4 regions of the Streptomyces sp. NPDC098101 genome follow, and region 4 is predicted to be linked to each of the others. Evidence: riboswitches for the same ligand, from Rfam matches in the RefSeq annotation. Region 4 holds a riboswitch; each other region holds the start of a gene.
The links. A riboswitch is a leader RNA that binds a small molecule or an ion and turns the genes downstream of it on or off. The one in region 4 is predicted to bind cobalamin.
Positions count from the first base shown of each region.

Region 1: linked by a shared signal. The riboswitch ahead of ACIQVI_RS17190 (ribonucleoside-diphosphate reductase subunit alpha) and the one ahead of ACIQVI_RS05580 (CbtB-domain containing protein) in region 4 are both predicted to bind cobalamin.
Region 2: linked by a shared signal. The riboswitch ahead of ACIQVI_RS18995 (CoA-acylating methylmalonate-semialdehyde dehydrogenase) and the one ahead of ACIQVI_RS05580 (CbtB-domain containing protein) in region 4 are both predicted to bind cobalamin.
Region 3: linked by a shared signal. The riboswitch ahead of ACIQVI_RS01335 (ABC transporter substrate-binding protein) and the one ahead of ACIQVI_RS05580 (CbtB-domain containing protein) in region 4 are both predicted to bind cobalamin.

Region 1 covers NZ_JBIWAS010000003.1:909,538-911,698, forward strand. The annotation lists gene ACIQVI_RS17190 (ribonucleoside-diphosphate reductase subunit alpha) at 1-1,206, opposite strand, end outside; cobalamin riboswitch at 1,337-1,477, opposite strand; gene ACIQVI_RS17195 (GNAT family N-acetyltransferase) at 1,527-2,036, opposite strand; gene mctP (monocarboxylate uptake permease MctP) at 2,117-2,161, opposite strand, start outside.
Region 2 covers NZ_JBIWAS010000004.1:84,224-86,384, forward strand. The annotation lists gene ACIQVI_RS18990 (bifunctional 2-methylcitrate synthase/citrate synthase) at 1-572, shown strand, start outside; cobalamin riboswitch at 633-818, shown strand; gene ACIQVI_RS18995 (CoA-acylating methylmalonate-semialdehyde dehydrogenase) at 1,029-2,161, shown strand, end outside.
Region 3 covers NZ_JBIWAS010000001.1:315,803-317,963, forward strand. The annotation lists gene ACIQVI_RS01325 (TetR family transcriptional regulator) at 1-144, shown strand, start outside; gene ACIQVI_RS01330 (cold-shock protein) at 410-592, shown strand; cobalamin riboswitch at 689-808, shown strand; gene ACIQVI_RS01335 (ABC transporter substrate-binding protein) at 895-1,956, shown strand; gene ACIQVI_RS01340 (FecCD family ABC transporter permease) at 1,953-2,161, shown strand, end outside.
Region 4 covers NZ_JBIWAS010000001.1:1,365,828-1,367,988, reverse strand. The annotation lists gene ACIQVI_RS05590 (FecCD family ABC transporter permease) at 1-380, shown strand, start outside; gene ACIQVI_RS05585 (histidine phosphatase family protein) at 439-1,008, opposite strand; cobalamin riboswitch at 1,133-1,295, shown strand; gene ACIQVI_RS05580 (CbtB-domain containing protein) at 1,335-1,562, shown strand; gene ACIQVI_RS05575 (CbtA family protein) at 1,577-2,161, shown strand, end outside.

The DNA of each region.
Region 1 (2,161 bases), on a different contig from region 4:
CAGGGTCCGCATCATCCGGCCGTACAGGTCGCGGGCCGGCATCGTCTTGCGGGCCAGGCCGGCCGCCTCGGCCTTGCGGTAGGCGGCGTCGAACTCCTCGCCCCACAGGTCCACGAGCTCGGGCACGTCCGAGGGGGAGAACAGCGACCACTCGGCGTCGGCGTTCACGCGGCGCATGAACTCGTCCGGGATCCAGTGCGCCAGGTTCAGGTTGTGCGTGCGGCGCTGGTCCTCGCCCGTGTTGTCGCGGAGCTCCAGGAACTCCTCGATGTCCGCGTGCCAGGTCTCCAGGTAGACGGCGGCGGCGCCCTTGCGGCGGCCGCCCTGGTTCACGGCGGCGACGGAGGCGTCGAGGGTCTTCAGGAACGGCACGATGCCGTTGGAGTGCCCGTTGGTGCCGCGGATCAGCGAACCGCGGGCGCGGATGCGGGAGTACGAGAGGCCGATGCCGCCCGCGTGCTTCGAGAGGCGCGCGACCTGGTGGTAGCGGTCGTAGATGGAGTCCAGCTCGTCCTGCGGGGAGTCCAGGAGGTAGCAGGAGGACATCTGCGGGTGGCGGGTGCCGGAGTTGAAGAGCGTGGGGGAGGACGGCAGGTAGTCCAGTCGGCTCATCAGGCGGTACAGCGCGGCCACCTCGTCGAGCGCGCGGACGCTCTCGTCCTCGGCCAGGCCGCAGGCCACGCGCAGCATGAAGTGCTGCGGGGTCTCGATCACCTTGCGGGTGATCGGGTGGCGCAGCAGGTAGCGCGAGTAGAGGGTGCGCAGGCCGAAGTAGCCGAAGCGGTCGTCGCCGGCCCGGTCGATCGTGGCGTCGAGGCGGTCGGCGTGCAGCGCGACGAACTCGGCGGTGCGGTCGGCGATCAGGCCCTCGTGGTGCCCGACGGCGACCGAGGAGGAGAAGTTCACCGAGCCCTGGGAGGCGGCCTCGTCCGCGATGGTGATGGTGAGGAGCCGGGCGGCGAGCCGGGAGTACGCCGGGTCCTCGGCGATCAGGCCGGCGGCCGCCTCGGTGGCCAGCTCGCGCAGCTCCGCCTCGTCCGCGGCGGCGCTGCGGCCGCGGAGCGCGGCGGCGGCGACCCGGCCGGGGTCGGTGTCGGGGAGATCGGCGGTGAGGTCGGTCAGGGTCCGCAGCAGTACGGTCCCGGGGCCGTCGCTCTCGACCGCGGAAGCCTCGGCCGAAGCCGGATCGGCGGGCGCGATGGTCACGTGGGGGCTCTCCCTCGCTCGGCTCGGGGCCTCGGCGGGGGAAGGGCGGACGGGCGGGCGTCCACGCACGACGCACCGCGTCCACCGGCCCACTCCGCGAGGCCCGGACGTCTGTGGCACCCGGAACGGAAGGACCGGGCGCGCTGTCGGCAGGTGTTCGGACTCACTCCGGACGAAACCGCACGAAGTACACCGTTGCGGGACAGTTCCGGATTCGCGCCGGATTCCCCTGCGTCGACAGCGAGGACGAGCATACATGTGGGGGGCGCCGCTCGTGGCACCCCCCACATGTTGTGTCGCCCCCTGGACGGGACTTGGGCTCAGAACTCCAGGGAGTAGGTGCGCAGAGAGTGATCGGGGATCGGCTCCCAGTCCCGGTGAGGGGTGCGGACGAAGCCCATCCGCTCGTAGATCCGGTGCGCCGCGACCATCTCCGCGCCCGTGGAGAGCACGATCCTGGCGCACCCCGGGAGGGCCCTCGCCCGGTCGACACAGGCCCGTACGAGCGCCTCCCCGACGCCCCGGCCGCGGGCCTCCCGGGCGACCGCGAGCATCCGGAACTCGGCCTCGCCGGGCACGGCGATGTCGGCCCACGGGGTGCCGCCGCGGGCGAAGGTCACCCCGCCGACGATCCGCCCCGCCGCGTCCCCGGTGTCCTCCGCGACGAGGACCTCGCTCTCCCGGGCCCGGCGCGCCGTGTCCCGCAGCACCGCCAGGTAGGAGTCGTCCGCCCCGTGCGCCAGCAGCCCGTCGTCCAGATAGGTGCGCCCGGTCAGCTCGCCGAGCACCTCGTACTCCTCGGGCCGTACCGCCCTGATCGTGAAGTCCATGGGGGAAAGTGTGCCCGCCGGGAACGCGACGGGGCCCGGGGCCTCCTGGCGGAGGTCCCGGGCCCTGCGTGCCGGTGGCGTCAGTGGGTGGGGACGGTGACCTTCTCCATCTCGGTCTTCACGCC
Region 2 (2,161 bases), on a different contig from region 4:
ACAGCTTCAACGCCTCCACGTTCACCGCGCGGGTCGTCACCTCCACCCTCTCCGACCTCTACAGCGCGGTCACCGCGGCGATCGGCGCCCTCAAGGGCCCGCTGCACGGCGGGGCCAACGAGGCCGTGATGCACATGCTGCACGAGATCGGGGAACCGGAGCGGGCCGGGGAGTGGCTCGACGGGGCGCTGGCGTCCGGGCGGAAGATCATGGGTTTCGGCCACCGGGTCTACAAGCACGGCGACTCCCGCGTGCCGATCATGCGGGCGGCCCTGGACCGGCTCGTGGCCCGCGCCGCCGACCCGGACACGGCCCGGCTCGCCGCCCTGCACACGGCCCTGCGGCGCGCCGTGGCGGACCGCAAGGGCATCCATCCCAACCTGGACTATCCGGCGGGCCTGGCCTATCACCTCATGGGCTTCGACGTGGCCGCCTTCACGCCCCTGTTCGTGATGTCCCGGATCACCGGCTGGACCGCGCACATCACGGAACAGCTCGCCCACAACTCCCTGATCAGGCCCCTGGCCTCGTACGAGGGGAGGGAGCAGCGGGCGGTGCCCCTGGCCTCGTGAGGGGGGCCGGCCGGTCCGACACGCCCCGCCGGCGGGATGAGGGGGTGGACTTACTAGGACGTCCAACTATATGTTCGTGGCACAAGGTCCGCGGTGCAGGGAAGCCGGTGTGAATCCGGCACGGTCCCGCCACTGTGACCGGGGAGCGTGCCGCCGTCCACACGTCACTGACGAGGTCTGTCGGGAAGGCGGGCGGCACGCGGGGATCCGGGAGTCAGGATACCGGCCGCGGAACGTTCCGTGTTGTCCACGAGGATGGAGCAGACACGCATGGCACCGGTCCGTACCCACGACCCTGGTGATCCGGCGGAGCGAGCGGCGACCCCCGCGCTCACCTAGCTCTTCGGCGGCCCCGCGCCGCCCTGTCCCACGGCGTTCCCCCTCGGCGCACCCACCCGGTGCGGCCGGCGGTCCGCCGTGCCATCCCCGGATCCGACCTGACGAGAGCAGGCCCCCATGGTCCGTGAACTCACCCATTTCATCGGCGGAAAGCACACCGCCGGCACGTCGGGCCTCTTCGGCGACGTGTACGACCCCAACACCGGCACCGTCCAGGCCCGCGTCCCGCTCGCGGGCCGCGCCGACACCGAGCACGCGATCGCGGACGCGGTCGCCGCCCAGCGCGAGTGGGGCGCGTGGAACCCGCAGCGGCGCGCCCGCGTGCTGCTGCGGTTCCTCCAGCTCGTCGAGGACGAGCGCGACACGCTGGCGAGGCTGCTGTCGGCCGAGCACGGCAAGACCGTCGCGGACGCCCACGGCGACCTGCAACGCGGCCTTGAGGTCGTGGAGTTCGCCGCGGGCATCCCCCACCTCCTCAAGGGGGAGTTCACCGACAACGCCGGAACAGGCATCGACGTGCACTCCCTGCGCAGCCCGCTCGGCGTCGTCGCCGGCATCACCCCGTTCAACTTCCCCGCGATGATTCCGCTGTGGCAGGCCGCGCCCGCCCTGGCCTGCGGGAACGCCTTCATCCTCAAGCCGTCCGAACGCGATCCGTCCGTGCCGCTCCGGCTCGCGGAGCTGTTCCTGGAGGCGGGGCTCCCGGCGGGCGTGCTCAACGTCGTCAACGGCGGCGAGGAGGCCGTCACCACCCTCCTCGAAGACCCCAGGGTGCAGGCCCTCGGCTTCGTCGGCTCCACCCCGATCGCCGCGCACATCTACGCGACGGCCGCCGCCCACGGCAAGCGCGCCCAGTGCTTCGGCGGCGCCAAGAACCACATGATCGTGATGCCCGACGCCGACCTCGACCAGGCCGTCGACGCCCTGGTGGGGGCCGGTTACGGCTCGGCGGGCGAGCGCTGCATGGCGATCTCCGTCGCCGTGCCCGTCGGCGAGGAGACCGCCGACCGGCTGGTGGCCGCGCTCAAGGAGCGCGTCGCCGCCCTCCGGATCGGCCGCTCCGACGACCCGGAGGCCGACTTCGGGCCGCTGGTGAGCCGGGACGCCCTGGAGCGGGTCGACCGCTACGTCGACATCGGCGTGGAGGAGGGGGCCGAACTCGTCGTCGACGGGCGCGGCTTCACCCTCCCCGGCCACGAGGACGGCTTCTTCGCGGGCGCCACGCTCTTCGACCGGGTCACCCCGGACAT
Region 3 (2,161 bases), 1.1 Mb from region 4:
GACGAGGAGTCGCGCGGCCTCGCCGTCGAGACGGTCGTGCGGCTCACCGTCAGCCACATCGTCCAGCCGGTGGCCCCGCCCTCGGAGACGGCGGCGCGCATCGCCAGGATCACCACGAGGATCGCCTACCCCGGCGGCCCCTGAGACGCCCCGCCCCGCGCCGGACGCACGACGAGGCCCGGTGCCGAACACGGGGGATCTTCGGCACCGGACCTCTGTTGAATATTCTACGAGACCGCCGGGGGTGCTCGCACCCGCCCCGGCGGCCGGTTCCGACGGGCGAAGCGCGGGCCGACGGGGTACACCTCCCCTGAGACGCGGACACGGCCGGACCCGGCCGGGGACACCCCTCGCCCGCGTCCCCGACGCCGAGGAGGAGGCCGCCGTGGAAGGCAGGAGCAAGGGATTCGTGCATTCCTTCAACCGTCTCGGGGGATACGGGTTCGTCGTCCCCGTCGGCTCCGAGGACCAGGTCTGGTTCAGCGCGGAGGACATCGAGGACGAGAGCCGCACCGTCTCGGAGGGGCAGCAGGTCTCCTTCGTCCTGGTCCTCGGGGACGGCCGCTTCGAGGCCAAGGAGCTGCGCGTCTGACGCCCCCCGCGCCCCGGGGCACGCCCCCGGGCCGGTGGTACTGTGCCGAGGCCAGTCGCACCTTTGTACGCACCCGAACGGGTGGGTGCACGGGTCAGGGAATCCGGTGCGAGACCGGAACTGACGCGCAGCGGTGAGGGTGACGGGCGGAGCATCGGCCACTGGGCGGCGACCCGGGAAGGCGCCCCGTCCGGCCGACCCCGAGTCCGAAGACCTGCTGGCGGCCCCGGCGGCACACGCGCGCCCGGGGAGCACCGTACGACAGGCTCCGCGCATGAGCCGTGGCCGCAGAAGGAAGTCCCGTGCCGCTCGCACACCCCGTCCGCTCCGCCGTGCTGTTCCTCACCGGAGCCCTGCTCCTGACCGCGACCGGCTGCGGTGGCGGGACGACCCCCGCACCCGACCGGCCCGCGGGCGGTGCCGGGAAGGCGAAGGCCGGACACCCCGTCGTCCTCGACGACAACTGCGGACGGCCCGTCCGCGTCGAGCGCGCGCCGGAGCGGGCCGTCGCCCTCGACCAGGGCGCGGCGGAGATCATGCTCTCCCTGGGCCTCGCCGACCGCATGGTGGGCACCGGCACCTGGACGGACCCCGTCCTCAAGGGCCTGGAGAAGGAGAACGCGAAGGTCCCGCGCCTCGCCGACCGCTACCCCTCCTTCGAGAAGGTCCTCGACACCGAGCCCGACTTCGCCGCCGCCTCCTTCACGTACACCCTCGGCAAGGGCGGCGTGGCGACCCGCGAGCGGTTCGAGGAGCTCGGCGTCCCCACGTACCTCTCGCCCACCGACTGCGTCGGCAAGGACAACAGCGGCGACGGGGACGGCGTCCGCGTCCGGCCGCTCACCATGGAGACGGTCTACGGCGAGATCCGCGACCTGGCCCGGATCTTCGCCGTCCCGGAGCGCGGCGAGAAGCTCGTCGCGGAGCTGAAGGCCCGCGTGACGAAGGCCGCTTCGGGCGGGGACTTCAAGGACGCCACGGTCCTCTACTGGTTCGCCAACGCCGAGGCGCCCTACATGGCGGGCTGCTGCGGCGCCCCCGGCATCGTCTCCCGCGAGCTCGGCGCGAAGAACGTCTTCGACGACACCAAGGAGGAGTGGCCCCAGATCAACTGGGAGACCGTCGCCGACCGCGACCCCGACGTCCTCGTCATCGGCGACCTCACCCGCCGCTCGCAGTCGGCCGAGAGCGCCGCCAAGAAGATCGAGTTCCTGGAGTCCGACCCGGTCACCCGCAGCATGACGGCGGTCAAGAACAAGCGGTACGTGCTCCTCAGCGGCCAGGCGCTCAACCCCACCGTCCGCACCGTCGAGGCCGTCGAGAAGGTGGCGGCCGCGCTCCGCTCGTACGGTCTCGCCAAGTGACGCCCACGGCCGCGAAGCCGTCCCCGGCGCGCGCGGGAGCGGCGGTCCTGCTCGGGACGGCGGGCGGGCTCGCGCTCCTGGCCGCGTCGATCGCCGTGGCGATCACCATCGGCCCGGCCCGCATCGGCGTCGCCGACGTCTGGTCGACGGTCGCCGCCCACCTCGGCGGCGGCACCCCGGCGCTCTCCCCGATCCGGGACGGCAT
Region 4 (2,161 bases):
TGGCGGCGCTCCTCGCGCGGCCGCTGAGCATCGGTGAGATGGGCGACGACCTCTCCACCGGTCTGGGCGCCCGCCCGGACCGGACCGCGACGGCGGCGGTCGCCCTGTCGATCGTCCTGTCGGCGGGCGCGGTCAGCGTGGCCGGTCCGATCGCCTTCGTCTCCCTGACGGCGCCGCAGATCGCCAAGCGGGTCACCCGCAGCGGCGGGCCGCAGCTCGTCATGTCGGCCCTGCTCGGCGCCCTGCTCCTGGTCCTCGCGGACCTCGCGGCCCAGCAGCTGCCGTTCTTCGACGACCTGCCGGTCGGCCTGTACACGATGGCCGTCGGCGGGGTGTACCTGGGCTATCTGCTGCTGCGGGAGTGGAAGCGGCCCGTCTGAGGCGGGTACGGCGGGGAGGGGGAGGACCACCGGGTGATCCTCCCCCTCCCCGTTTGCGTCATCCGGTGAACGGCTCGCCGACGCGCAGGTTCCAGCGCCCGCTCCGGCCGCTGAGGTGGACGGCCGTCAGGGGGCGGACGTCCAGGCGCCGGGCGGTCGCGTCCGGCGCCCCGAGGGCGTGGACCGTCGCCGCGCGGACGACGTCGGGTTCGACGACGGCCGTGACGCGCCCCGACCCCTCCCGGAGCGCGTCGAGCCAGGCCCCGACCCGGACGCGCAGGTCGCGCAGGGACTCCCCGCCGTGCGGCGCGGCCTCCGGGTCGGACAGCCAGGCTGCCAGCCCGGCCTCCTCGGCGGCGGCGACGTCTTCGAGGGTCCTCCCCCGCCACCGGCCCATGGCGCAGCCGGCCAGGCCCGGCGCCGGCTCGGCCCGCAGGCCGAGGGCCCGGGCGGTGCCGAGGCAGCGCGCGGACGGCGAGGCGTACGCGCGCGTGGCGGGGTCCACGGCGGCCGCGAGGGCTTCGGCGCGGGCACGTCCCGCCGGGTCGAGGGGGCCGTCGTCGTCGAACCGGACCTCGCGCAGCGCGTCGTTCGTGGCGGGCGGGACGAGGGTCAGCCGGACTGTCATCGGGATCCTTCTCGGTCGGCGCCGGCACGGGGCGGCGGAGCGGTCCCCCGTACGGTACGGGCCCCGGGGAAGCGGGCGTTCCGCCCGGGGGCGCGCGGAAGGTGATCCAGGCCTCACGCCCTTAACAATGTCCACGTCACGCGGTACCGTCAGGCGACATTTGAACAGCGTGACGACGGCGATACGGAAGTCCGGTGGGAACCCGGCACGGTCGCGCCACTGTGTGCCGAGGCCTTCCCGGGCAAGGGGGGCCGCGGCGAGTCAGACCCGTGGACCGTCGTCCTGCACCACCGTTTGGGACGCGCGTTCCCGCAGGAGGTTTCATCATGGCCGAGGCTGCCGTCTCCGCTGCCGTTTCCCCCCCTTCCGTCGCCGTACCGGCTCCGCTGCCCGTGCGGGCCGTGCTGCCCTGGGCCTTCTTCGTCGGCCTCCTCGCGCTGATCGCCCTGTACTTCGTGGGCGCCGAGCAGGGTGCCACCTCCCTCTTCGCGGGTTCCGACGTGCACGAGTGGGTGCACGACGGGCGCCACCTGCTCGGCTTCCCCTGCCACTGAGAGGCGATCAGCACATGCACGCCTCGACTGTGAGAACCCTGTTGATCCGCGGCATGATCGCGGGTCTGATAGCCGGTCTGTTCGCCTTCGCCGTGGCCTACGTCGGCGGTGAGCCCTCCGTGGACGGCTCCATCGCCGTGGAGGAGGCCCAGGCCGCCCAGGAGGCGGCCCACGCCGGGCACGGCGGCGCGGAGGCCGAGGAAGAGGAGGAGGTGGTCAGCCGCTCCGCGCAGTCCACCTTCGGCCTGGCCACCGGCGTCCTCGTCTACGGAGTGGCGCTGGGCGGCGTCGCCGCGCTCGCCTTCTCCTTCGCGCTCGGCCGCATCGGCCGGTTCAGCCCGCGGGCCACCGCGGCGCTGACCGCCGCCGCGGCCTTCACCACCGTCTACCTGGTGCCGTTCCTGAAGTACCCGGCGACGCCGCCGGCCGTCGGCAACCCCGACACCATCGGGAAGCGCACCACCCTGTTCTTCCTGATGATCCTGCTCAGCGTGCTGCTCGGCGTCGGCGCGGTGATCCTCGGCCGCCGTCTGGCGCCGCGCCTGGGCAACTGGAACGCGAGCCTGGCCGCCGGCTTCGGCTTCCTCGTCGTGACGGGC